DNA from 3 places in the Micromonospora sp. IBHARD003 genome. Region 2 is predicted to be linked to each of the others. Evidence: riboswitches for the same ligand, from Rfam matches in the RefSeq annotation. Region 2 holds a riboswitch; each other region holds the start of a gene.

The links. A riboswitch is a leader RNA that binds a small molecule or an ion and turns the genes downstream of it on or off. The one in region 2 is predicted to bind cobalamin.
Region 1: linked by a shared signal. The riboswitch ahead of cobN (cobaltochelatase subunit CobN) and the one ahead of ACTWOL_RS30005 (hypothetical protein) in region 2 are both predicted to bind cobalamin.
Region 3: linked by a shared signal. The riboswitch ahead of ACTWOL_RS08205 (cobalamin biosynthesis protein) and the one ahead of ACTWOL_RS30005 (hypothetical protein) in region 2 are both predicted to bind cobalamin.

Annotation. Positions count from the first base shown of each region.
Region 1 covers NZ_JBWBBX010000001.1:4,453,409-4,461,139, reverse strand. Annotated here, with positions in the region: gene ACTWOL_RS19880 (methyltransferase) at 1-417, opposite strand, end outside; gene ACTWOL_RS19875 (DM13 domain-containing protein) at 492-1,037, opposite strand; gene ACTWOL_RS19870 (GNAT family N-acetyltransferase) at 1,134-1,541, shown strand; gene cobN (cobaltochelatase subunit CobN) at 1,617-5,252, opposite strand; cobalamin riboswitch at 5,290-5,422, opposite strand; gene ACTWOL_RS19860 (precorrin-3B synthase) at 5,479-6,819, shown strand; gene ACTWOL_RS19855 (precorrin-8X methylmutase) at 6,816-7,457, shown strand; gene ACTWOL_RS19850 (precorrin-2 C(20)-methyltransferase) at 7,454-7,731, shown strand, end outside.
Region 2 covers NZ_JBWBBX010000001.1:6,843,515-6,851,245, forward strand. Annotated here, with positions in the region: gene ACTWOL_RS29985 (ABC transporter ATP-binding protein) at 1-432, opposite strand, end outside; gene ACTWOL_RS29990 (energy-coupling factor transporter transmembrane component T) at 429-1,604, opposite strand; gene ACTWOL_RS29995 (hypothetical protein) at 1,609-2,529, opposite strand; gene ACTWOL_RS30000 (prenyltransferase/squalene oxidase repeat-containing protein) at 2,526-5,222, opposite strand; cobalamin riboswitch at 5,592-5,722, shown strand; gene ACTWOL_RS30005 (hypothetical protein) at 5,833-7,236, shown strand; gene ACTWOL_RS30010 (DUF4430 domain-containing protein) at 7,310-7,731, opposite strand, start outside.
Region 3 covers NZ_JBWBBX010000001.1:1,849,108-1,856,838, reverse strand. Annotated here, with positions in the region: gene ACTWOL_RS08215 (putative cobaltochelatase) at 1-1,688, opposite strand, end outside; gene ACTWOL_RS08210 (cobyric acid synthase) at 1,837-3,345, opposite strand; gene ACTWOL_RS08205 (cobalamin biosynthesis protein) at 3,342-4,322, opposite strand; cobalamin riboswitch at 4,354-4,502, opposite strand; gene ACTWOL_RS08200 (hypothetical protein) at 4,636-4,857, opposite strand; gene ACTWOL_RS08195 (inorganic phosphate transporter) at 4,899-6,143, opposite strand; gene ACTWOL_RS08190 (class II aldolase/adducin family protein) at 6,318-7,004, shown strand; gene ACTWOL_RS08185 (alpha/beta hydrolase) at 7,171-7,731, shown strand, end outside.

The DNA of each region.
Region 1 (7,731 bases), 2.4 Mb from region 2:
CACGCGCACGAGCAGCACGTCGATCCGGTCCGGGGGCGCGTCCTGCGTCGACAGCAGCCGTACGGCGGCGGCCTCGGCGGCGGTGCGGTTGCGGGCGAGATTGGCGCGGGTCGCCTGCTGGGTCAGATACGAGTCGGTGATCTGCACCGGCCGGTGCGCGGCGAGCGCGGTGGTCAGGGCGCCCCAGCGGTCGCCCAGGGCGACGACGGTGCCGGCGAGGGCCACCTTCCCGTGAGGCTCGTGGGCGGCATGGGCGGCGTCGCCGCCGGACGCCGGGTGCTCGCCGGGGGCCGTGAGGTCCGCGAGGTGACGCAGCAGGTACTCGTCGGAGGCGTCCCAGGCGCGGAGCTGGTCACGGGGGTCCTCGGGGAAGCGGGTGAGCCCGAGGTCGCCCCATGACGTGGTGAACGTGTTCATCGTCCTCCCAGGCTACGCGGCCTGCGGGAGCCGCAGGGGCGCAGGCCGGAGGCGCCCCTGCGGTGAGCGGAGCCTCAGCGCGACAGCTTCGCGGCACCGAAGGAGACGTCGAAACGGTCGCACCAGATGCTGACGCTCGAGTACTTCGACAGATCGACGTCGGCGGGCAGCGTGTAGTTCTGGTCGCCCTTGTTGCCCTTGAGCTTGCCGAGGCTGACATGGGCGCCGTCATCGAAGACGCGCCAGCCGGCCACGCCCTCCTTGACCGGTGCGTCGGTCAGCCAGACGCGCAGGTCGGGCCCGTTGCTGGTGTCGAGGCCCTCGAGCCGGAGCACCCGGCTGCCGTCGGGGAGCTCGACGATCCTGACCTTGCCCTCGGTGGCGTGCTCATGGCTGATGAAGGTGCCCGTGGCGAGCTCTTTGATACCGGCCGGCGATGCCGGGTCGGCGGGCGACGAGCCCTTCGGGGCCGAGGGCACGGTCTGCGGAAGCGCCTCCCGCACGGTCTGGTCGACGAACAGCTTCCACGGCTCGAGCCAGTACGCCCCGAAGGCCAGAACCACGGCGACCGCCGCCAGAACGACCCTGACCACCGGCTTCTTCAGCACAGACATCTTCATGGCTCCCATTGAAGCCCGGCCGGGGGCCGCGGCGGAGGTTTCGGCCGGTGACGAATTCCTTACGTCGACGGGTCACCACGGCAGTACCTTCGGTGGATGAACGTGTATGTGGGTGGAGAGGACGACGCACTCTGCGAGCGCCTCGACGAGGAGCTCACCGACTTCAACGCACGCGCGAGCGGCGCGGACACCAGTGAGTTCTCGGTGCGCGCCACGGGGGACGACGGTGAGCTGATCGGCGGTCTGACCGGCTGGACCTGGGGCGAGTGCGGCTTCGTCGACATGCTCTGGGTCGACGCCGGCCACCGGCACGGCGGCTGGGGCAGCAAGCTGCTGCACGCCGCCGAGGAGGAGGCCCGTGCGCGGGGCTGCACCCGGATGTACCTGTCCTCGTACACCTTTCAGGCGCCGCCGTTCTACGAGCGGCTCGGCTATGCGGAGATCCACCGCATCGAGGGCATGCCGGGGGGGCACGCGGACGTGTACCTCGGCAAGGAGCTGTGAGTTCCGCACACGGGTGCGTAAGGGACGGGCCCATCCCGGCCCGGCCCGTACGCACCCGTGTGCGGGCTGCCGTCCTTACTTGCCGCCGTCTTCGCCGTCGTCGTCGCCCTCGAGGTCGCTCTCGGTCTCCAGGAACACCTGCCGCAGCGCCTCGACGACCGCGGGATCCGGCTTCTCCCACATCCCCCGGGACTCCGCCTCCAACAGCCGCTCGGCGATGCCGTGCAGCGCCCAGGGGTTGGCCTGCTGGAGGAACTCGCGGTTCTCCGGGTCCAGGACGTAGGTCTCGGTGAGCTTGTCGTACATCCAGTCGGCGACGACCCCGGTCGTGGCGTCGTACCCGAACAGGTAGTCCACGGTCGCGGCGAGCTCGAAGGCACCCTTGTAGCCGTGGCGGCGCATCGCCTCGATCCACTTGGGGTTGACCACGCGGGCGCGGAAGACCCGGGAGGTCTCCTCGACGAGCGTGCGGGTGCGGACCGTCTCGGGACGGGTCGAGTCGCCGATGTACGCCTCGGGGGCCGTGCCGCGCAACGCGCGGACGGTGGCGACCATGCCGCCGTGGTACTGGAAGTAGTCGTCGGAGTCGGCGATGTCGTGCTCGCGGGTGTCGGTGTTCTTGGCCGCGACCGCGATCCGCTTGTAGGCCGTCTCCATCTCCTCGCGTGCCGGGCGGCCTTCGAGACCGCGGCCGTAGGCGTAGCCGCCCCACACCGTGTAGACCTCGGCGAGGTCGGCGTCGGTGCGCCAGTCGCGGGAGTCGATGAGCTGGAGCAGGCCGGCGCCGTAGGTGCCGGGCCGGGAGCCGAAGATCCGCGTGGTGGCGCGGCGCTCGTCCCCGTGCTCGGCCAGGTCCGCCTGGGCGTGTGCCCGTACGTGGTTGACGTCGGCGGGCTCGTCCAGCGACGCCGCGAGCCGCACCGCGTCGTCGAGCAGTCCGATGACGTGCGGGAAGGCGTCCCGGAAGAAGCCGGAGATGCGCAGGGTCACATCGATACGCGGGCGGCCCAGCTCGTCGGCGGGTACGGGCTCGAGACCGGTGACCCGGCGCGAGGCGTCGTCCCAGACGGGGCGGATGCCGAGCAGCGCCAGGGCCTCGGCGACGTCGTCGCCCGCGGTGCGCATCGCGCTCGTCCCCCACAGGGAGAGACCGACGGAGGTGGGCCACTCGCCGTTGTCCGCGCGGTAGCGCGTGAGCAGCGAATCGGCGAGGGCCTGGCCGGTCTCCCAGGCGAGGCGCGAGGGGACGGCCTTGGGGTCGACGGAGTAGAAGTTGCGGCCCGTCGGCAGCACGTTGACCAGGCCGCGCAGCGGCGAGCCGGACGGGCCCGCCGGAACGAAGCCGCCGTTCAGCGCGTGGACGGCGTGGTCGAGCTCATCGGTCGTGGCGGCGAGCCGCGGCACGACCTCGCGCGCGGCGAAGCGCAGGATGTCGGCGACCGCCTGGCCGTGTCCCCCGGCGACGGAGTCCACCGCGGCCGGGTCCCAGCCGGCCTCCTCCATGGCCTCGACCAGGGCGCGGGCCCGGGCCTCGGCCTCGTCGGCAGTGGTGCGCGTCGCGGCGGACTCGTCCAGGCCGAGTGCCTCGCGCAGTCCGGGCAGCGCGGTCGTACCGCCCCAGATCTGACGGGCGCGCAGGATCGACAGGACCAGGTTGACCCGCTCGGCTCCGGTGGGCGCACCGCCCAGCACATGCAGACCGTCGCGGATCTGGGCGTCCTTGACCTCGCACAGCCAGCCGTCGACGTGGAGCAGGAAGTCGTCGAAGCCGTCGTCCTCGGGCCGCTCGTCCATACCGAGGTCGTGGTCGAGCCTGGCGGCCTGGATCAGGGTCCAGATCTGGGCGCGGATGGCCGGGAGCTTCGCCGGGTCCATCGAGGAGATCTGCGCGTACTCGTCGAGCAGCTGCTCCAGGCGCGCGATGTCGCCGTAGGAGTCGGCGCGGGCCATCGGCGGGACGAGGTGGTCGATGAGGGTGGCGTGGACCCGGCGCTTGGCCTGGGTGCCCTCGCCCGGGTCGTTGACCAGGAACGGGTAGACCAGCGGCAGGTCGCCGAGCGCGGCGTCGGGGGCGCAGGCCGCGGACAGGCCCGCGTTCTTGCCGGGCAGCCACTCCAGATTGCCGTGCTTGCCGAGGTGGATCATCGCGTCGGCGCCGAAGCCACCGTCGTCCTGCCGGGCCGCGATCCAGCGGTAGGCGGCCAGATAGTGGTGCGACGGCGGCAGATCGGGGTCGTGGTAGATCGCGATGGGGTTCTCGCCGAAGCCGCGCGGCGGCTGGATGACGATCAGCAGGTTCCCGCGGCGCAGGGCGGCGAGCACGATGTCGCCCTCGGGATTGCGGGAGCGGTCCAGGAACATCTCACCGGGTGCCGGGCCCCAGTGCCGTTCGACCTGCTCGCGCAGTTCGGCGGGCAGGGTCGCGTACCAGCGCTTGTAGTCGGCGGCGGGGATACGGACCGGATTGCGGGCGAGCTGTTCCTCGGTGAGCCAGTCCTGGTCGTGGCCACCGGCCTCGATGAGCGCCCGGATCAGCTCGTCGCCGTCGCCGGAGACCGTGCCCGGGATCTCCTCGGTGCCGAAGTCGTAGCCCTCGGCGGCGAGTCGGCGCAGCAGGGCGACGGCGGAGGCCGGGGTGTCGAGACCCACCGCGTTGCCGATGCGGGAGTGCTTGGTCGGGTACGCGGACAGCACGAGCGCGAGGCGCTTGTCGGCGTTGGGGATGTGGCGCAGCCGGGCGTGGCGGACGGCGATGCCGGCGACGCGGGCGGCCCGCTCGGGATCGGCGACATAGGCGGGGAGGCCGTCCTCGTCGATCTCCTTGAAGGAGAACGGGACGGTGATGAGGCGTCCGTCGAACTCGGGGACGGCGACCTGGCTGGCGGCGTCCAGCGGGGAGAGGCCCTCGTCGTTCTCCTCCCAGGTGCTGCGCGAACCGGTCAGGCAGAGCGCCTGCAGCACGGGCACGTCGAGCGAGGCGAGCGCGCCGGCATCCCACGCTTCCTCGTCCCCGCCCGCCTGGGCCTCGGCCGGCTTGGTGCCGCCGGCGGCGAGGACGGTGGTGACGATGGCGTCCGCGCCGCGCAGTCGGTCGAGGAGCTCGGGCTCGGGGGCGCGCAGCGAGGCCACATAGAGGGGCAGGGCCCGGCCGCCCGCGTCCTCGATGGCGTCGCAGAGCGCGCCGACGAAGGCGGTGTTGCCGCTCATGTGGTGGGCGCGGTAGTAGAGCACGGCGATCGCCGGGCCGTCCGTACCCCGCGGGGTGCGGTCGAGCGGGCCCCAGGTGGGTGCCGCGGCCGGGGGCTCGAAACCGTGGCCGGTGAGCAGGACCGTGTCCGACAGGAAGCGCGCGAGCTGCTCGAGGTTCTCCGGGCCGCCGTGTGCGAGGTAGGCGTGGGCCTCGGCAGCGATGCCGATGGGGACGGTGGAGGCCTCCATCAGCTGGGCGTCGGGGGCCTGTTCGCCGGTCAGGACCACGACCGGGCGGGTCTGGTCCGCGGCGAGGAGCACGTCCAGGCCCTCCTGCCAGGCGCGCAGGCCGCCGAGGAGGCGTACGACGACGAGGTCGGTGCCCTCCAGCAGACCGGGGACGTCCTGGACGGGAAGCCGGGAGGGGTTCGCGTAGCGGTACTCGACCGGACCCGCGGCGGCGCGGGCGCTGAGCAGGTCGGTGTCGGAGGTCGACAGCAGCAGGATCGTCGCGTGCGTCATCGCGTGCGCAGGCCTTCCTCGGGGTTTCCGCGCCCCGGGTGGTCGTGGTCGGCGGGAGTTCCTGACTCGCCGGGCCTTTTCGGGCCTGGCTCACAGTGGCGGGACCGCGCCGGATTTCCACCGGGCTTCCTCCCCGGGGTCCTGGGACCCCATGCCGTCTGCATAGTAGAGGTTGTTCCCCGACTGCAGGGCGGCCACCTGGAAGGACGTGGGTATGCTCGCCGCCATGCCGCCCACACCCACAAGCCCCGCAGACCCGGGCGAATCTCGCATACGGGACCGGGGCGACGCCTGTCCGGGAGCGCTGCGGCTGCATGGCGCGGAGGACGGGCGGCTGGCCCGACTCCGGCTCCCCGGCGGTCTTTTGACGGAGCGTCAACTCTCCGCGCTGGCCACTGCGGCCGAGGAGTTGGGGGACGGATCGCTCAGCATCACCTCCCGGGGCAATGTGGAGCTGCGCGGCCTCGGGGACGCCTGCGGGGGCCCGCTCGCCGCGCTGCTGCACCGGGCCGGCCTGTTGCCCTCCGACACCCATGAGCGGGTGCGGAACGTGGTGGCCTCACCGCTGGCCGGGCTGGACGGACTGGGGCACACGGACGTGCAGTTGTGGGCCCGGGAGCTGGACGCGCTGCTGTGCGCGGCGGACTGGGCGGCGGATCTGTCCGGCCGCTTCCTGTTCGCCCTGGACGACGGGCGCGGGGACGTGGCGAAGCTCGGCGCGGATGTGACGTTGCTCGCAGAGCCCGGCGGGACGGCGGTCGTCCGCATCGGCCGGAGCGCCTTCCGTGTGTCCTCCGAGGACGCCCCGCGCGCGGCCCTCGCAGCCGCCGGAGCCTTCCTCGAGGCGGCCCACGCCGCGGGGACCGGGGCGTGGCGCGTACGGGAACTGCCGTCTGGGCAGGACGTGCCCGTGGGCAGACATCTGGCACGGGCAGGGGTGCGGGCGGACACGCCGGCCGGCCCGCCGCACACGGCAGCGCGTCCGGCTCCCGGCCCCGTCGGCACCGATAGCCCCACCACACTCACGAGTCCCACCGGGCACGTCCGGCCGGAGCCCGGACTGGCCGAAGGGCCCCGCGGCACGGCGGTGTCGGTCGCCGCGCCCCTCGGGCGGCTCACCACCGCACAGCTGCGGACGCTGCTGCCGCTGCCCGTGGACGAGGTGCGGCTGACCCCCTGGCGCGGGATCGTCGTACCCGGCTTCGACGACCGCGAGGCAGCCGCGGCCCTGCTGGCGCGGCTGGCCGCCGCGGGGTTCGTCACCCGCGCCGACTCCCCCTGGTACGGGGTCGGCGCCTGCACCGGGCGGCCCGGCTGCGCCAAGTCGCTCGCCGACGTACGCGCCGACGCACGCTCCGCCGCCAGACCCGCACCCGGCCGCGGGCTTCCCGTGTACTGGTCCGGCTGCGAGCGGCGCTGCGGCCGGCCCCAGGGGGACTACGTGGACGTCGTGGCCACCACGGACGGCACATACCGGGTGAGCGTGGGCGGCGCCGGCGTCCCCGTACCGTCCCCGGCCGAGCTCGCCCGCACCGTCGCCACAACCCGTACCCGTACAACGAGATGAGCGAGAAGACCGTGTTCGACTACGAGAAGGACGGGGCGGAGATCTACCGCCAGTCCTTTGCCACCATCCGCGCCGAGGCCGACCTCGCCGCGCTTCCCGCCGACGTCAGCCAGGTCGCGGTGCGGATGATCCACGCCTGCGGCATGGTCGACCTGGTCCGCGATCTCGCGTACACGCCCGGGGTGGTGGCCCGCGCCCGTGAGGCCCTGCGCGCCGGTGCGCCGATCCTGTGCGACGCGCAGATGGTGGCCAGCGGTGTCACCCGCAAGCGGCTGCCCGCCGGCAACGACGTGATCTGCACGCTCTCCGAACCGAAGGTGCCCGCCCTCGCCGCCGAACTCGGCACGACCCGCAGCGCCGCGGCGCTCGAGCTGTGGCGCGACCGTCTCGACGGGGCTGTCGTCGCCGTCGGCAACGCGCCGACCGCGCTCTTCCGGCTCCTCGAGATGATCGAAGAGGGCGCACCCCGCCCGGCCGCCGTCATCGGCGTCCCGGTCGGCTTCATAGGCGCCGCCGAGTCCAAGGACGCGCTCGCCGCGCACCCCTCGGGCCTGGAACACCTGGTGGTACGCGGGCGGCGCGGCGGCAGCGCCATGGCCGCGGCCGCGATCAACGCGATGGCGAGTGAGGCAGAGTGAGCACCCAGCGGACCGGCCGTCTGTACGGAGTCGGACTCGGGCCGGGCGATCCGTCCCTGATGACCCTCCGGGCCGTCGAGGTCATCGCGGAGGCGGACGTCGTGGCGTACCACTGCGCCCGGCACGGGCGTTCCATCGCCCGCTCGATCGTGGCGAAGCACCTGCGCTCCGACCACATCGAAGAGCGCCTGATGTACCCGGTCACCACCGAGACCACCGACCACCCCGGCGGCTACCGGGGCGCGCTCGACGACTTCTACGAAGAGGCCGCGGA
Region 2 (7,731 bases):
GCCGGACAGTTCGTGCAGGGCTCGATGGCGCAGATCGGCGAGCCCGAGCAGGTCGAGGGTCTCCTCGACGCGTTTGCGCATCACGGCCGGGGGCACGGCCAACTGCTCCATGGCGTAGGCGAGTTCCTCCTCCACCGTGTCGGTGACGAACCCGTCCAGCGGGTCCTGGCCCACCACTCCGACCACGTCCGCGAGTTCGCGGGGCGGATGGTCCGCGGTGTCGCGGCCGTCGACGGTCACCCGTCCGTAGAGCGTTCCGCCGGTGAAGTGCGGTACGAGGCCGTTCACCGCTCCCAGCAGGGTCGATTTGCCGACGCCTGTGTGACCGACGACGAGGGCGAGTTCGCCTTCCTCGATGGTCAGGTCCACGTTGCGCAGTACGGGTGCGTCGGCCCCGTCATAGACCACGCTGACCTGGTCGAAGGTGATCACTTTGGTTCCTGGGTGGGCAGTGCGGACAGGGCGTGAGGTGTCGGTGGTGGCGCCAGGAACCCGGCGCTGCCGGCCAGCAGGATCGCGGCTGCCGGTACCAGGGGCAGGGTCGGCCAGCTCAGCGGATAGATCGAGGGATTGAGTTCCGCCGCGTTGAAGCCGGTTCCGCCGAACAGGACGACCGCGGACAGGAGTCCGCATCCGGCCACGGCCCACTCGGCGAAGAGCCAGGGGTCCGGCCGGTACGAGGTCCGGGTGACCCGCCGCCCTCCGAGACGGAGTCCGGCCACGCACAGGGCGGAACCGGCCAGCAGTGCGGGGAATCCCAGGAACCGGGGCGCGGTCGCGTCGAGCAGACCGTACGCCCCGGCACACAGCCCGCACATGCCCGACAGCATGAGGGCTCCGGTGAGCCGGCGGGACCGCGGGGTGGCCGATCCGGCTCGACCGTAGCCCCGGGAGTCCATGGCCGCTGCCAGCCGCAGCGACCGTTCCAGCGCGTCTTCGAGCACGGGGACGACGATCCCGCGCAGGGCACGCAGACCCTTGGTGCGCCCTGCGCGCAGCCGTCGCGCCCGATGTACGCGCTGCACGCTCTGCACCAGTTGGGGCGCGACGCTGAGCGACACCGTGACCGCGACGCCGAGTTCGTACAAGGCGCCGGGTAGGACCCGCAGGGCGCGTTTGGGGTTGGCGAGGGTGTTGGCAGCGCCGATGCAGCACAGCATGCAGGCGAGCCGAAGTCCGTCCGTGGCGGCCGAGAGCAGTGCTTCCAGGGAGATGGGTCCGCCGATCTGTATGCCGGCGTACCAGTCGGGGGTGGGTATGCGGGGGAGTGAGAAGAGGAAGTGGTCGTTCGGGGTGATGCCGGTGGCGAAGACCGCGCGGAAGACGACGCGGATCGCGACGACGGTGAGGGCGAGGTAGAGGTAGTACTTGAAGCCGCGTGCCCAGGGCGCCTCGGTGCGGCGCATGGTGATGACGTAGCCGAGTACGGCGAGGACGAGGAACAGCAGCAACGGGTTGTTGGTGCGGCTGACGGCGGTCGCGAGGGCGAGGGCCCATATCCACCAGGCCAGCGGGTGCAGCGAGCGGGGCAGGCGCCGCCCTCGCGGGTCGGGAATGGCGGGTTCCGCAGCCTGGGGCCGCGCGTCCGTGGTGGTACGGGGCACCCGGCTACTCCGCACCGCGACGGCGGCGTTTCGCGGCGAGGCCCGCCGCCCCCAGGATCAGCAGCACCAGGGCGGTGGTGCCGACGACTGGCAGCACCGAGCCGGTGTTGTGTTCCGTGTCCGCGGCGGGCCCCGCGTCCACGACCTTCGGGCCGCCGCCCGGAGCAGCGACGGCGGATGGTGATGCCGGTGAAGCGGAGGGTGCGGCGGAGGTGGAGGCAGACGCCGAGGCTGACGGGCTCGGCGACGCGCTCGCGGAGGCCGTCGCCTGAGGGGTGGTACGCGGCGGGGTGGCAGGTGGCCGGTCGGCGGGGGTCTCCGGGCGGTTCCCGGAACCGTTCCCACCCGGCTTGGTGCCGGAACTGCTCCCGGTCGGGCGGGTGTTGTGCGCGCGGAGCTGGTCGGGGGTGACCTTGGGACGCCCGCTGGTGCCCTCGACATTCGTCCCGCCGAAGATCCACAGATCGACGCTGCCGGGCTTGGGTTTGTAGCTCATCGCGCCCAGCTGACTGTACTTCCAGTCGTTCTCCCCCGCGTCGGCGTGCCAGTACGACCAGTACGCGGAGGCGGGCGGGGTGAGGACGCAGTCGTCCTGCTGGGCGGTCGGATACTGCTTGCCGCCTTGGTGGCCGCTGTAGCCGATGCGGCAGATGAATGCCGGGCCGTCGTGCCCGGTGCCGGTGGTGCGCCACCCGCCCTGGTTGAGCAGTTCGTAGCCGGTGGTCGGGGTCGTTCCGCAGGAGCGGTAGACCGGGCCGCCCCAGTGGCTGAAGTCCACCGCCAGCACCACCCCCGATGACGTGGTGCACCTGCCGATGGGCTGGGATGCGGCGACGGCGAGCCCCGGTGTTCCGTACGCGGATGCCGCCGCCAGTCCCAGAGCTGTGGCCGCCCGCGCCGCGCTGCGTATCGCCCGCCGCGTCACCTTCCACCTCCGGCCGTGCGACGGCTCCTGGCCGCCGCGACGAGACGCCACCCGGCGAGGGCCAGTACGACGGCTGCCGCGGTGAGTGCCCCCACCTGTACACCGGTCGACGCCAGGGCGCCGCCGCCACCGGAACCGGGGGCGCCGTCCGTGCCGGCGGCCCCGCCGGTGGAGTCACCAGGGGTGACGATGGCGGGGACGGAGCCCGAGGGGGCGGGAACCGGCTGCGGGGCGGTTCCGGCGAGGCTCCGTTCGAGGCGGGCGAACGAGATGCCCGTGGCGCCGCCCACCGCCTGGGCGGAGGCACGCACATCCGACCCCGGCTGCCCGCCCTTGGTGACGTTGAAGCCGCCGTCCGTGTTCTGCTGGGAGGCCAGGAACTTCCGGGCCTTCGCGATCTGGGCCTGGTACGTCTTCGCGTCGAGGAACAGCCCCTGGACCGCGAGTGCCGCTGAGTTCACCGAGTTGCCGGAGGCTCCCGGGAAGCCACCGTCCTTGAGCTGCTTCCCCGCGATCCAGGTGAGTGCCTTGTCGACGGCCTCGTCCGCCTCGTCCCCTCCGACCAGTTCAAGGGCCATGGCGGCCATCGCGGTGGAGTCGACGTCGGAGTCCTTGGCCGAGGGGATCAGGCTCGGCCATGCTCCGGACGGCTGCTGGAGGCTCATGAGGTAGGCGATGGGCTCCTGGGCGGCGTCCTTCTCGCCGGCCCGCACCTGTGCCATCACTCCCAGGACCTGGTCGAAGACGGAGTCCGCGTAGCGGTAGTTGCCTTTCGCCGCGCATGAGCGGTCACCCGGCTTGCCCGGGGCCCGGCACACGGCCCTGGTGAGTGCCGCGATGAGGTCCTGCCCGCCGAAGTTCCGGGGGTCTCGTCCGACGGCCTCGGCGAGCAGCGCGGTCTTGCCGATCGAACCGCTGTCTGCGTGCGCGGTTCCCGCACCGGTCCAGGCGTGCACACCGCGGCCCGTGCCGTCTTTGCCGCCCTTGTCGAGGAAGTCCACGATGTTGCGGAGCGCCGCGTTGTCATGGCCGGTGGCCGCGAGGGCGTAGGCAGCGTCGATCGTCAGGCCGTAGTCGGCGAACGCGCTGCCCGGGGCGTTCTCGTACCAGCGGCCCTGCTTGAGCCGGGCGGGGGCCGTCAGGTACTTCACACCCTTCTTGAGGTCGGGCCCGTCTCCGGGTGGGGAGGCCGGGGGAGGGGTGGACGGATCCGGGGAGGGCTTCGGTGGCTCGGGCTTCTTGACGGTCAGCGTCACCAAGTCGGTGCCGGAGCCGGCGAGCACGGCGGGGGTGGTGGCGTAGAGGAAGGAGTCCGTGGCGCCTTCGTCGAAGCCGAATCCGCCGTCCTTGATCTGCCGGCCGGCGAGCCACGCGACGGCCGCGTCCGAGCGGGAGGTTTCACCGAGGGCGCGCAGGGCCTGGGCGGCGAGGGCGGTGGCTGGAACGCTGCCGGTGGTGGAACCGGTGTAGCCGGGGTAGGAGCCGTTGCCGAGCTGCGCCTTCCGCAGGAAGTCGCGGGCACCGGCCACGGCGTCGGTGTGTCCGCCGGCCTTGTGAAGGACGAGGGTGACCAGACCGGTGGACGCCGGTTCGCTGTCGCAGTTCTCACCTGGCCGGATCAGGATGCTGGTGAAACCGCCGTCCTCGCACTGGAGCTGCGTCAGCCGGGTCACGGTCTCGACCGGCGGCTGAACGCCGCCGCGCAGCAGAGCCAGCACGGCGAGCGCCTGGCCGTCGCCGTAACCGGCGTTCAGGAAGTCGCCCTTCGCGGTGCAGCCGGGCTTGGGGCCGCTCTCCGGACCCGAGTCGCACACGTGCGCCGTGATGTCGGCCAGAAGGTCGTGGCCGCCGAACGCGCGTGGGTCGCCTTCGGTGATCACGGCGAGCAGGGCGAGCCGGGCGGCGGCCGCCGGGTCCGGAGCCTGGTCCGCTCCGTTGGGGTAGGCGTAGGCGCCACTCTGCCCGGCGAGGAACGCCGTCACCTTGTCCAGTGCCGCGCTCTTGCCGTTGGCCGCGGCGAGCGCGTAGGCCGCTTCGGTGGTGAGGACGTAGTTGGGGGTGTCCGCGCCCTCGTCGACGACCCGTTCGCCGTCGGTGAGTCTGCCGGTGATCCAGCGCGCGGCGGCGGGAAGGTCGATGTCGGCGCTGGGCACAGTCGGGCCGCCGGGGTCCGGGGTGCCGCCACCGGCTGCGCGTACGTCGTCCGGCGAGAAGGCGGGCCGGCCGGTGCTGCCGTCGACCTCGGTGCCGCCGAACACCCAGGCGTCGACGTCACCGGCCTTCGGCATACGGCTCATGGCACCGAGCGGGCTGTAGGTCCAGCTGTTCTGGCCGGGCGAGGCGATCCAGTAGGACCAGTACGCCGTGGCCTGAGGGGTGAGCCGGCAGTCCTCCTTGTCCGGGGTGGGGTACTGCTTGCCCGAGTCGAACGGGCCGTAGCCGATCCGGCAGATGAACCCGGGGCCGTCGTGCTCGGTGCCCGTGGTGGTGAAGCCGCCTTCGTGGAGCAGGTCGTACCCCGTCGTGGGAGTGGTGTCGCAGCCGCGTTCGAGCTTGCCGCCGAACGGTCCGAAGTCGACGGCGATGATCGCACCCTTGGTGGCCGTACAGCCCTGGATCGGGTCGGCGACCGCGGGCGTCGACCCCATGACGAAGGACACGCCTGCCAGGAGGGTCAGCACGAGAGCCGACATCAAGGAGATCGCTCTCGCGCTCTTCGCCCTGCGCTCTGCTGCTCTTCCAGTCCTCACCGCGGGCCCCTCGTGTCGGCCGGGCGGACCTGCGCGTGGCTGGAGGCCCCGCACGGGGAACACCGTCGGGGCTGGTCGAACCACGCCGTAGACCGCGACGGCGCTTGTCGCTGAAGTGCTGCCCAGCCCAGGCATTCCGGCTCACACGCGGATGGCGTGCCTACGGTTGCGGGTCAGCGCCGGAGTTCGACCGGCTTCCCCTGGTACTGAGTGTGTATCAGCCGGATTGCAACACGCTTGTGGGCGCATCGTCAAGGTCTCGTGAACCAGTCTGGCCACGCCCACCCCGGGTCAAGTACGCGGCACTGGCAGTCTGTTGAGCTCTCGGGTAGCGTCATGTGCTGCCACATGGGGGAACCTGGTGAGAATCCGGGGCTGACGCGCAGCGGTGTGGTATCGGCGAGGAGCCGGTACCGAGCCCGAATGCCCAGGCGGCGAACACCACAGGAAGCTGTTACCACGCGTTCGGACGGCGGCCACCACTCCTCCGCCGTGCGTCCTTCCGGCGAGACCGAGGCGCGGGCCGGCGTCCCCCTACTCTCAGGAGCAGGCCATGGGCCGAACCCGCATGATCCGCCGCACCTCGCTGACAGCCCCCCTGACGATCGGGGCACTCGTCCTCACGGTCTCACCGGCATCCGCCACCGCCACACCCGCGCAGATCACCACCTCCAAGACGAACGGCATCGCGTACCTCAAGACCCTGCAGGCCGCAGACGGTTCCTACACGGGACTGAGTGAGTGGGCGTACACGGCCTTCGCCGCGGCCGGCACCGCCGCGGCGGACGTCACCCCAGGCGGCGACGCCACGAAGAACGCGCGCAAGGTCTACAGATCGAAGCTGTCGGCAGCGGGCTGGCCGTCGGGCTCGCCCGTCGTCACGGACTACGAGCGTGCCACGGTCAACGCCTACGCCGCGGGCATCGACCCCGCCCGCGTCGCCGCACACCGGAATCTGATCGCCGACATCTACGGTTACTGGCAGACAGCCGAAGCCGGCTACTTCGGACCCTCGGCGTACTACAACGGCACCGTCTTCGCGGCCCTCGCCCTCGGCGGAGCGAAGACCCAGGCAGGCGACCAGCGGGTGCCGCAGGCCCTGCTGGACAAGGTGGTCACCCGGATCCGCGCCAACCAACACAACGACGGCGGCTGGAACTTCAGCAAGGCCGAAGGCAATCCCTCGCAGCTCGCCGCGGCCGGCGACATCGACATGACCGGTGCTTCCATGGCCGCGCTGTGCGTGTCGGGCGTCCCTGCGACCGACCCCGACATCGTCCAGGCGAAGGCGTTCCTCAAGAGCAAGCTCGTCGTCGGATCGGGCGCCTTCAATGCCATGTTCGGTGTGAACACCAACTCCAATGGATGGGCGGTATCCGGGCTGAACGCCTGCGGAATCAACCCCCAGACCGGTGACTTCCTCACCGCCGCAGGCAAGACTCCGCTGGACTTCCTCATCGGGCAGCAGTTCAAGCCGGGCGGCGGCTTCAAGTACCTGCCGGGCGACACCGTGCCCAACGCCTATGCCTCGGTCGACGGCCTGCGCGCGGTCGCGGGCGGCGGTTTCACCTCCGCGCCGCCGACTCCGGTGAGCGCGGGCGAGAGCAAGTGGGTCGCGCAGGGCGGCTTCACCGCCGGGACCGCGGCCAAGCTGGCGCTCACGGTCGACGACGGCACGGGCAACCTGAAGGTCTGCGCGGTGTCCTTCACCCCGACCGGTACCACCACCACCCTGGGCGACGTGCTCACCGCCGCCATCGCGGGCTCGGCCCCCTCCGGATGCGTCACGAGCGTGACGCCGTCCTCCGGTACGGACACCATCACGGCCGTGAACGGCAAGGCCAACAGCGGCGAGTCGACGTGGAAGGTCAGCGTCGATGGCTCCGCGTTCGCATCGGCCGCCCGTAACAAGGTGATCAGCGTGGGCGACACCATCGCCTTGAAGTACGGCAGCTGACCGGGGGAGGCCCGGGTGCTCGCGGTGTACTTCCCACCGCGGGCCCCCGGCGCCGCACATGTGTGGCGAAGGGTCAGAAGGCGGTCCAGGTGAACGCCACCTGGTCGCCGGCCTTCAGCGTGAACTGGCATCCGCCGACCGGTGTCGGCGTGCCGTTGACGGAGATGCTCCAGTAGGCGGAACCGCCGCCACTCACCTTCTTGATGGTGTCGACGGAGAAGTCGTCGAACGAGTCGTACCAGGTGCCGTCCCACGTGAAGTGTCTCTTGCGCGCGGCATCGTCAAGAGCGGCCGTCGGAGTGGGCACCTTGGAAGGGTTGGCTCCGCCGTTCGTGCCATCGCACTTGTGGGTACCGCCCGTGGCCGTGGTGACGTCGTGCCCCCTGGTCTTGATCCTGCCCTTGAACAGCAGCCCGTCGGGACCCTGCACGGTGAGGGACACCTTGATCGGAGCATTGGTGCGGGGCGCGGGCTTGGCGTGGGCGACCGCCGGAG
Region 3 (7,731 bases), 5.0 Mb from region 2:
CCTGCTGCGAGCGGCGTACGCCCGCCCGTCGGCAACTGCTCCAGGCGTGCCGCGGCCGCGTCGACCGAGGACGTCGGCGGCAGCGCCAGCTCCGCGGCCCGGCCGCGGAAGGTCACCAGGCCCACCTTGTCCCGCCGTTGGTACGCGTCGAGCAGCAGGGACAGCACCGCGCCCTTGACCGCGCTCATCCTCCGGCGGGCTGCCATCGACCCGGACGCGTCCACGACGAACAGCACGAGGTTGCCCTCGCGGCCCTCTCGGGCGGCCTGCCGCAGATCGTCACGCCGTACGACGAGGCCCGCGCCGGTGCGCCCGCGCGCCCGCTGATGCGGGGCCGCGGCCTGTACGGTGGCCGCCAGATGGAGTTTGGTCAGCGTGCCCCGGGGCCGCCGGGCCCCGGTGGTCCGGCCGTGCTCGGTACGGGCGCGGGAGCGCCGGCCGGCCGCGCCGTCACCGAGCCCGGGCACGCTCAGCATCTTCGTACGGAACGGCTCGGCCGCCGCCACGGCAGGCTGCTCGCCGCCGCCGGCACCCGGGACGGGCGGCGCGGCGGACGGTTCGGGCGCCTCGGAGTCGTCCGCGGGCTGCGGAGCCTCGGGCCCCTGACCCTGCGGCGGAATACCGCCACCGGGACCGCCGTCCGGATCCGGGTCGGGCTCCGGCTCGTCGTCCCCGCCGAACTGCTCCAGCGTCTCGTCCAGCTTGTCCTCGTCGAGCCCCGGAGCGTCGAAGGGATTGCGCCTGCGCCGGTGGGGGAGTGCCAGCAGGGCAGCCTGCCGTACGTCTTCCTCCCGTACGTCCGTACGCCCCGCCCAGGCCGCCAGAGCCGTCGCGGTCCGCGCCATGACGATGTCGGCGCGCATGCCGTCCACCTCGAACGCCGCGCAGGTCGCAGCGATCTTACGCAGCGCCGCGTCACCGAGCACGACGGACGGCAGCAGGGTCCGCGCGGCCACGATGCGCTCGCGCAGCGCCGCCTCCTCGCCCGCCCACCGTGCGGCGAAACCGGCCGGATCGTCGTCGTACGCCAGTCTGCGCCGCACCACCTCCACCCGCTGCTCCGGCTCCCGCGACGCGGCCACCTCCACCGTCAGCCCGAAGCGGTCGAGCAACTGCGGCCGCAGCTCGCCCTCTTCGGGGTTCATCGTCCCGACGAGGAGGAAGCGGGCGGCGTGCCGTACGGAGACGCCTTCGCGCTCCACGTACGAGGCGCCCATCGCTGCCGCGTCCAGCAGCAGGTCCACCAGATGGTCGTGGAGGAGATTGACCTCGTCGACGTAGAGCACGCCCCGGTGCGCGTCCGCGAGCAGACCCGGCTCGAAGGCCTTGACGCCTTCGGCGAGGGCGCGCTCGATGTCGAGCGCCCCCACCAGCCGGTCCTCCGAGGCGCCGACGGGCAGTTCCACCATCCGGGTGGGGCGGGCCGTGCCGGGCGCCTCCTCGTGGGGCCCGTCCGGGCACCCCGGATCCGGGGCGCCGGGAGCGCAGGAGAAGCGGCAGCCGGCGACGACCTCCACATCCGGCATCAGTGCCGCGAGGGCGCGCACGGCGGTCGACTTGGCGGTGCCCTTCTCGCCGCGTACGAGGACGCCTCCGACCGCGGGCGAAACCGCGTTCAGCAGCAGTCCCAGCCGCAGATCGTCCATGCCGACGATCGCGGTGAAGGGGTAGTGCACAGCACCACTCATACGTTCCGGTCCTCCCGTTCCTTACGGTTCGCGCCCGGGTCCTGTCCGGGCGATCTTCTCCGGTCCTCGAAGATCGCCCGGACAGGACCTGGTCGGCACATGGATGCGTTCGTTCGCCTTCGCCCGGACAGGGCCGGGAATCCCCGCCTCATGGGGCACCCGGAGGGACGAAGGGCAGACCCGCGGGCGCGCCGCGCTCGATCAGCTCGAGCAGGGCCGCGGTGTCGGCGTGCTCCTCGATCAGATCGCCGAGACGGTCGAGTTGCTCCTCGCGCAGCAGACCGAAGCGGGTGTCCGGCGCCGGGACGAACCGGCGCCCGGCAGCCGCGGCCACCTCCCGGAGGAAGGCCCGCCGGAAGCCGTCGCTCTCCAGCGAGCCGTGCCAGTGGGTGCCCCAGACGGCCCCGACCCGGCAGCCGTCCAGAAAGGGCTCTCCACCCAGTACTTCGGCGACGCCATGGTGGATCTCATAGCCCTCGACCCGCTCGCCGAGCGCCTCGCCCACCGGCCGGGCCAGGGTCTTCTCGCGCGCGAACCGCACCCGCACGGGCAGCAGCCCGAGGCCCCCGACCTTGCCCGCGCGTGACTCCACGTCGTCCTCGATGCGGTCGCCCAGAGCCTGGAAACCGCCACAGATGCCCAGTACCGGCCTGCCGTCGGCGGCCCGCCGGGCGATCGCGTCCGCGAGCCCGCGCTCGCGCAGCCAGTCGAGCGCCTTCACCGTGCCGCGGGTGCCGGGCAGCACCACCAGGTCGGCGTCGGTCAGTTCCTCGGGGCGGTCCACGAAGCGCACCACCACGCCCGGTTCGGCGGCCAGCGCGTCCACATCGGTGAAGTTGGACATCAGCGGCACGGCGCAGACCGCGACCCGCAGCACGTCCTCGCCCACCGGCGGGGCGACGACGGACTCGCGCACGGTGCCCCGCAGCGAGACCCGCAGTCCGTCCTCCTCGTCGATGCCGAGTCCGTGCGCGTACGGCAGCACCCCGAACGTCCGCCGCCCGGTCAGCCCGTACAGCATCTCCAGACCCGGCTCCAGCAGCGTCACATCGCCGCGGAACTTGTTGACCAGATAGCCCGCGACCAGTTCCTGGTCCTCCGGGGCCAGCAGCGCGGTCGTGCCGAAGAACTGGGCGAAGACCCCGCCCCGGTCGATGTCCCCGACCACCACGACGGGAAGGCGCGCGGCCCGCGCGATGCCCATGTTCACGATGTCGGTGCGGCGCAGATTGATCTCGGCGGGGCTGCCCGCGCCCTCGCAGATGACGGCGTCGTAGGTGCTCCGCAGCTTCTCCAGGCACTCCACGACCGGCTCGAACAGCGCCTGCTGTCTGCCTCCGTGGTAGCCGCGCGCGCTCAGCTCGCCCACCGGCTTGCCCATCAGCACGACCTGGCTCGAGCGGTCGCTGCCCGGTTTGAGCAGCACCGGGTTCATGAGCGCCGAAGGCTCCACCCGCGCCGCCTGCGCCTGCATGGCCTGCGCCCGGCCGATCTCGGCGCCCTCGCGGGTGACGAAGGAGTTGAGCGACATGTTCTGCCCCTTGAAGGGGGCGACCTTCACACCCTGGCGCACCAGCCACCGGCAGATCCCCGCCGTGACGACGCTCTTGCCCGCGTCCGACGTGGTACCGGCGACCAGCAGTCCTCCGCCGTTCACTTCCGCCTCCCCCTCATCGCCCCGACGGCGATCCGTGCGCCCGCGCAGACCGCGAGCGCCAGCACGCCCACGCGGCGCGACAGCCGCACCGCACGCTCGACATCCCCCACCGCGACGGCGCGGCCCGTCCCGTTGAGGACGGGCCGGTGCTCGACGCGCCCGCCGTACGAGAGCGTTCCCCCGAGACGTACCCCGAGGGCCCCCGCGAACGATGCCTCCACCGGGCCCGCGTTGGGGCTCGGGTGCTTCGCGGCGTCCGTACGCCAGGCCCGGGCCGCCCCACGGGGATCGCCGCCGACCAGCACCGCGAGGCCCGCGGTGAGCCGGGCGCCGGGCCAGCCCGCGAGGTCGTCGAGCCGGGCCGACGCCCAGCCGTAGCGCCGGTAGCGGACGGATTTGTGGCCCACCATGGCGTCCAGGGTGTTCACGGCACGGAAGCCCACCAGGCCGGGGACTCCGGCGACGGCACCCCACACCAGCGCGCCGACCACCGCGTCCGAGGTGTTCTCGGCGACCGACTCGACGACGGCGCGCGCGATTCCGGGGCCGTCCAGCGCCTGTGGATCGCGGCCGCACAGATGGGGCAGCCGCTCCCGGGCGGCCTCGATATCGCCGGCCGAGAGTGCCCCGCCGATCGCCCGGGCTTCCCGGCCGAGCGTGGTGCCGCCGACGACGGCCCAGGTGGCCGCGGCGGTCAGGGCGAGGGATGCGGTTCGGGAACGGCGTACGGAAGCGGCGGCCAGCGCCCCGGCGGCGATCGCGCCCCCGGCGCACACCACGGTGTGCAGGGCGCCCCAACCGCGGTGGTCGCGCCAGAGTCGTCGCTCGACGGCGCCGGCGGCGCGGCCGAACGCGGCGACCGGATGTCCTCGGCGGGGGTCGCCGAGTACCAGGTCACCGGCGAGCCCGGCGGTGGCCCCGTACGCGAACGTGAGGGCAGGGAGCAGTCCCCCCACCACCCGCGGCTCGGCAGGCATGTTCGTCCTCACTCAGGGTCCGCGCCCTGGCTCGACGTGACCGGCGGGAGAGAGTTCCTGGCTCCGGGCGCCCCGGTGAAGGGTGCACCCGTGACAGTGGCGGGACCGCGCCGGATTCGCACCGGCTTCCTCTTCTGCCGCCGTAAGTGGCCCCGGAAGTCCACCATGGGCCGCGAACACCCGTCAACTCGCCTCTGACCTGCGACGGGACAGTGTGCGCAGTCCCACACCCGGCGCGGGAGCGGCGAACGCAGAGCGGGAGCCGGACACTCCCGAAGGGGTGTCCGGCTCCCGCCGTCGTATCCGCGGACCGTCAGGCGACGATCAGATAGATCCCGTACGCCACGGCCGCCGCGCACAGGGCGAAGCACGCGTAGGCGCCGGTACGGGCCAGTCCGGCCGAACCTCCCTGAGCGGCCGCGGCCTCCTGCTTGGAGAGACCCGCGATGCCCAGGGTGAACAGGCCCACCAGGGCGACGGTCACGACGAGGCTCACGCCGAAGACGGAGCCCAGAGCTGCCCAGTCGATCTTCATGCTGATTCGTTTCTTCCTTAGACCGTGAAAGCGTTGGACCGTCAGACCGTGGCGGTGGGTGCGGGAGCGTTCTCACCCGCGGGAGCGGGGATGGTGGCCTTCAGCTCCGCGGCCGCGGTGGGCGGCGGGGTCACGGCCGCGATCGCGGTGGTGACCACACCCGGGCCCTCACCGATCTCGTCGTCGGTCACGTTCGTGTGGTCGACCGGCTTGCGCCGCGACAGACCCCAGATCGCAGCCGAGCCCGAGACGAGCAGGACGGCGACGGCGCCGGTGCCCCAGGCGCCCTGGCTGGTCAGGAACTCGGCGGCGGCGCCCACCAGACCGGCGGCCGGCAGGGTGAGACCCCAGGCGACGAACATCCGGGTGGCGGTGGACCAGCGGACCACACCGCCCTTGCGGCCGAGACCCGCACCCATCACCGCGCCGGAGCAGGACTGGGTGGTGGAGAGCGAGAAGCCCAGGTTGGACGAGGCCAGGATGACCGTCGCGGCGCTGGTCTGGGCGGCGAAGCCCTGCTGCGGCCGGAGGTCGGTCAGCCCCTTGCCCATGGTGCGGATGATGCGCCAGCCACCGAGGTAGGTGCCCAGGGCGATCGCCAGACCGGCCGAGACGATGACCCACATCGGGGGGTTCGAGCCGGGGACGAGGACACCGCCGGTGACCAGGGCCAGGGTGATGACGCCCATGGTCTTCTGCGCGTCGTTCGTGCCGTGCGCGAGGGAGACGAGACCGGCGGAGGCGATCTGGCCCGCCCGGTACCCCTTCGATGTGGCGGCCGTGGCCTTGCCGTCCGCCCCGTTGCCGATCCTGTACGTCAGCCTCGTGGCGAGGAACGCGGCCAGTCCGGCGACGACCGGCGCGGCGACGGCCGGGATCAGGACCTTGGTGACGATCGTCCCGCCGTTCACGGCCGAGAACCCGGCGGACATCACGGCAGCGCCGATGAGACCGCCGAAGAGGGCGTGCGACGAACTGGACGGCAGGCCGAGCAGCCAGGTGACGAGGTTCCACAGAATGGCGCCGACGAGCGCCGCGAAGATCACTTCGGTGCGGATGCCCTCTTCCTTGATGAGTCCGCCGGAGATCGTCTTGGCGACCTCGATGGACAGGAAGGCGCCGACGAGATTCAGCGCGGCGGACATGGCCACCGCCGTCTTCGGTCTGAGTGCGCCGGTCGAGATGGTCGTCGCCATCGCGTTGGCTGTGTCGTGGAAACCGTTCGTGAAATCGAACACGAGAGCGGTAATGATCACGATCCCGAGGAGAAGCGTGATGTTTTCCATGTACCCAGGCTTCTATTGGATGTCAGTGGCTGGTTGAACGTAAGCAACCTGAGTGAACGGAAGGTGAACTCGACGCGGCTCAGGAGTGACTCCACACGAGTATGGTCATTCCGCTTGGGGAGGGGAAGAGCCGGGTGTCGTGCTTCGGGCCCGGCTGCTGAGATGATCATCCCCATGAGCGGGCAGCAGCGGAACGCACGTCGGCAGAACGCGATCGCGGAGGCCTGGGCGGACCTCGTGGCCACCGCCCGCAGGACCGTGGCGGACGGACTCGTGGTCGGGACCTCGGGCAACGTCTCCGTACGGCTCGCCACCGACGAGGGCGATCTCGTCCTGGTCACACCCACCGGCGTCCCCTACGAACGCCTCGGGCCCCACGACGTCCTCGGCGTGGATCTCGACGGGAGCCGGCTGCTGGGCGACCTGGCCCCCACCAGCGAACTGCCGATGCACCTCGCGATCTACCGCGGAACGGACGCGGCCGCCATCGTGCACACCCACGCGGTGCATGCCACCGCCGTATCGACGCTGGTGACCGAGCTGCCGTTGATCCACTACATGGCGGCGGCCCTCGGCGGACCCGTCCGTGTCGCCCCGTACGCGCCCTACGGCAGCCAGGAACTCGCGGACCATGTCCTCGACGCCCTCCGGAACCGCACGGGGTGTCTGCTCCGGAACCACGGAACCGTCACCCATGGCGCCACGCTCGACCAGGCGTACGACCGCACGGCCCAGCTGGAGTGGATGTGCCGGGTCTGGCTCGCCGCGAGCTCCGTGCCCGGCCGGGAGCCCTCCCTGCTCTCGCCCGCCCAGGTCGACGACGTGCGCGTCAGGCTCCGCGGCTACGGGCAGCCGCGCTGACCCCGGCAGGGCCCCGGCCCCGGCGGCCGTTGCCCGAGCGGGGTCGGCGCGGCTGCCCGTAGCCGCCAAGTGCGCCGACGAGCGCACAAGCGTGACGTCGTGGGTCCGTCACCCGTGGTGCCCCCGTCCACTGGCAGTCCGGCAGGGACCTGCCGACACTGGAACGGTGCGCCCGGCTACTGCGACGGCAGCGACCGTCACCACCCTGCTCGGTCTCGGCGCGGCGACGCTCGCCGCCGGCCGGTACGCGAGCGATGCGGCACTCAAGGCAACGCCCGACCGTCCCCTGCCCGGCGAGCCCCGGCTCACCGTGCACGCCACGGGTCCGGGCCGTATCACGCTCACCCGCAGCCTCGTCTCGCTCCGCCCCGGTATGTACGGACTCGTCGGCCTCGGTGTCCACGCGGTCGTCGGCGCGGTCCTCGAGGATATCCCCCACGAGGCCGACACCGTGGTCCGCCGTCTGGAGAGCGTGTCCCACGGCGGTCTCGACATCGGCACCAAGGTGCGCTTCACCCCGCAGCTGCACAGCGGGACGCCCGGCAGTGCCCTCGGGATCGACTACGAGGACGTGGAGATCCCCGGCGAGCTGGGCACGCTCCCGGCCTGGTACGTCCCGGGGCCCCGCACGACCTGGATCATCGCCGTGCACGGCCTGGGAAGCACCCGCGAGCAGACCCTCAACCTGATGCCCTTCCTGGCCGGCCGGCGTGTGCCGGTGCTGTCC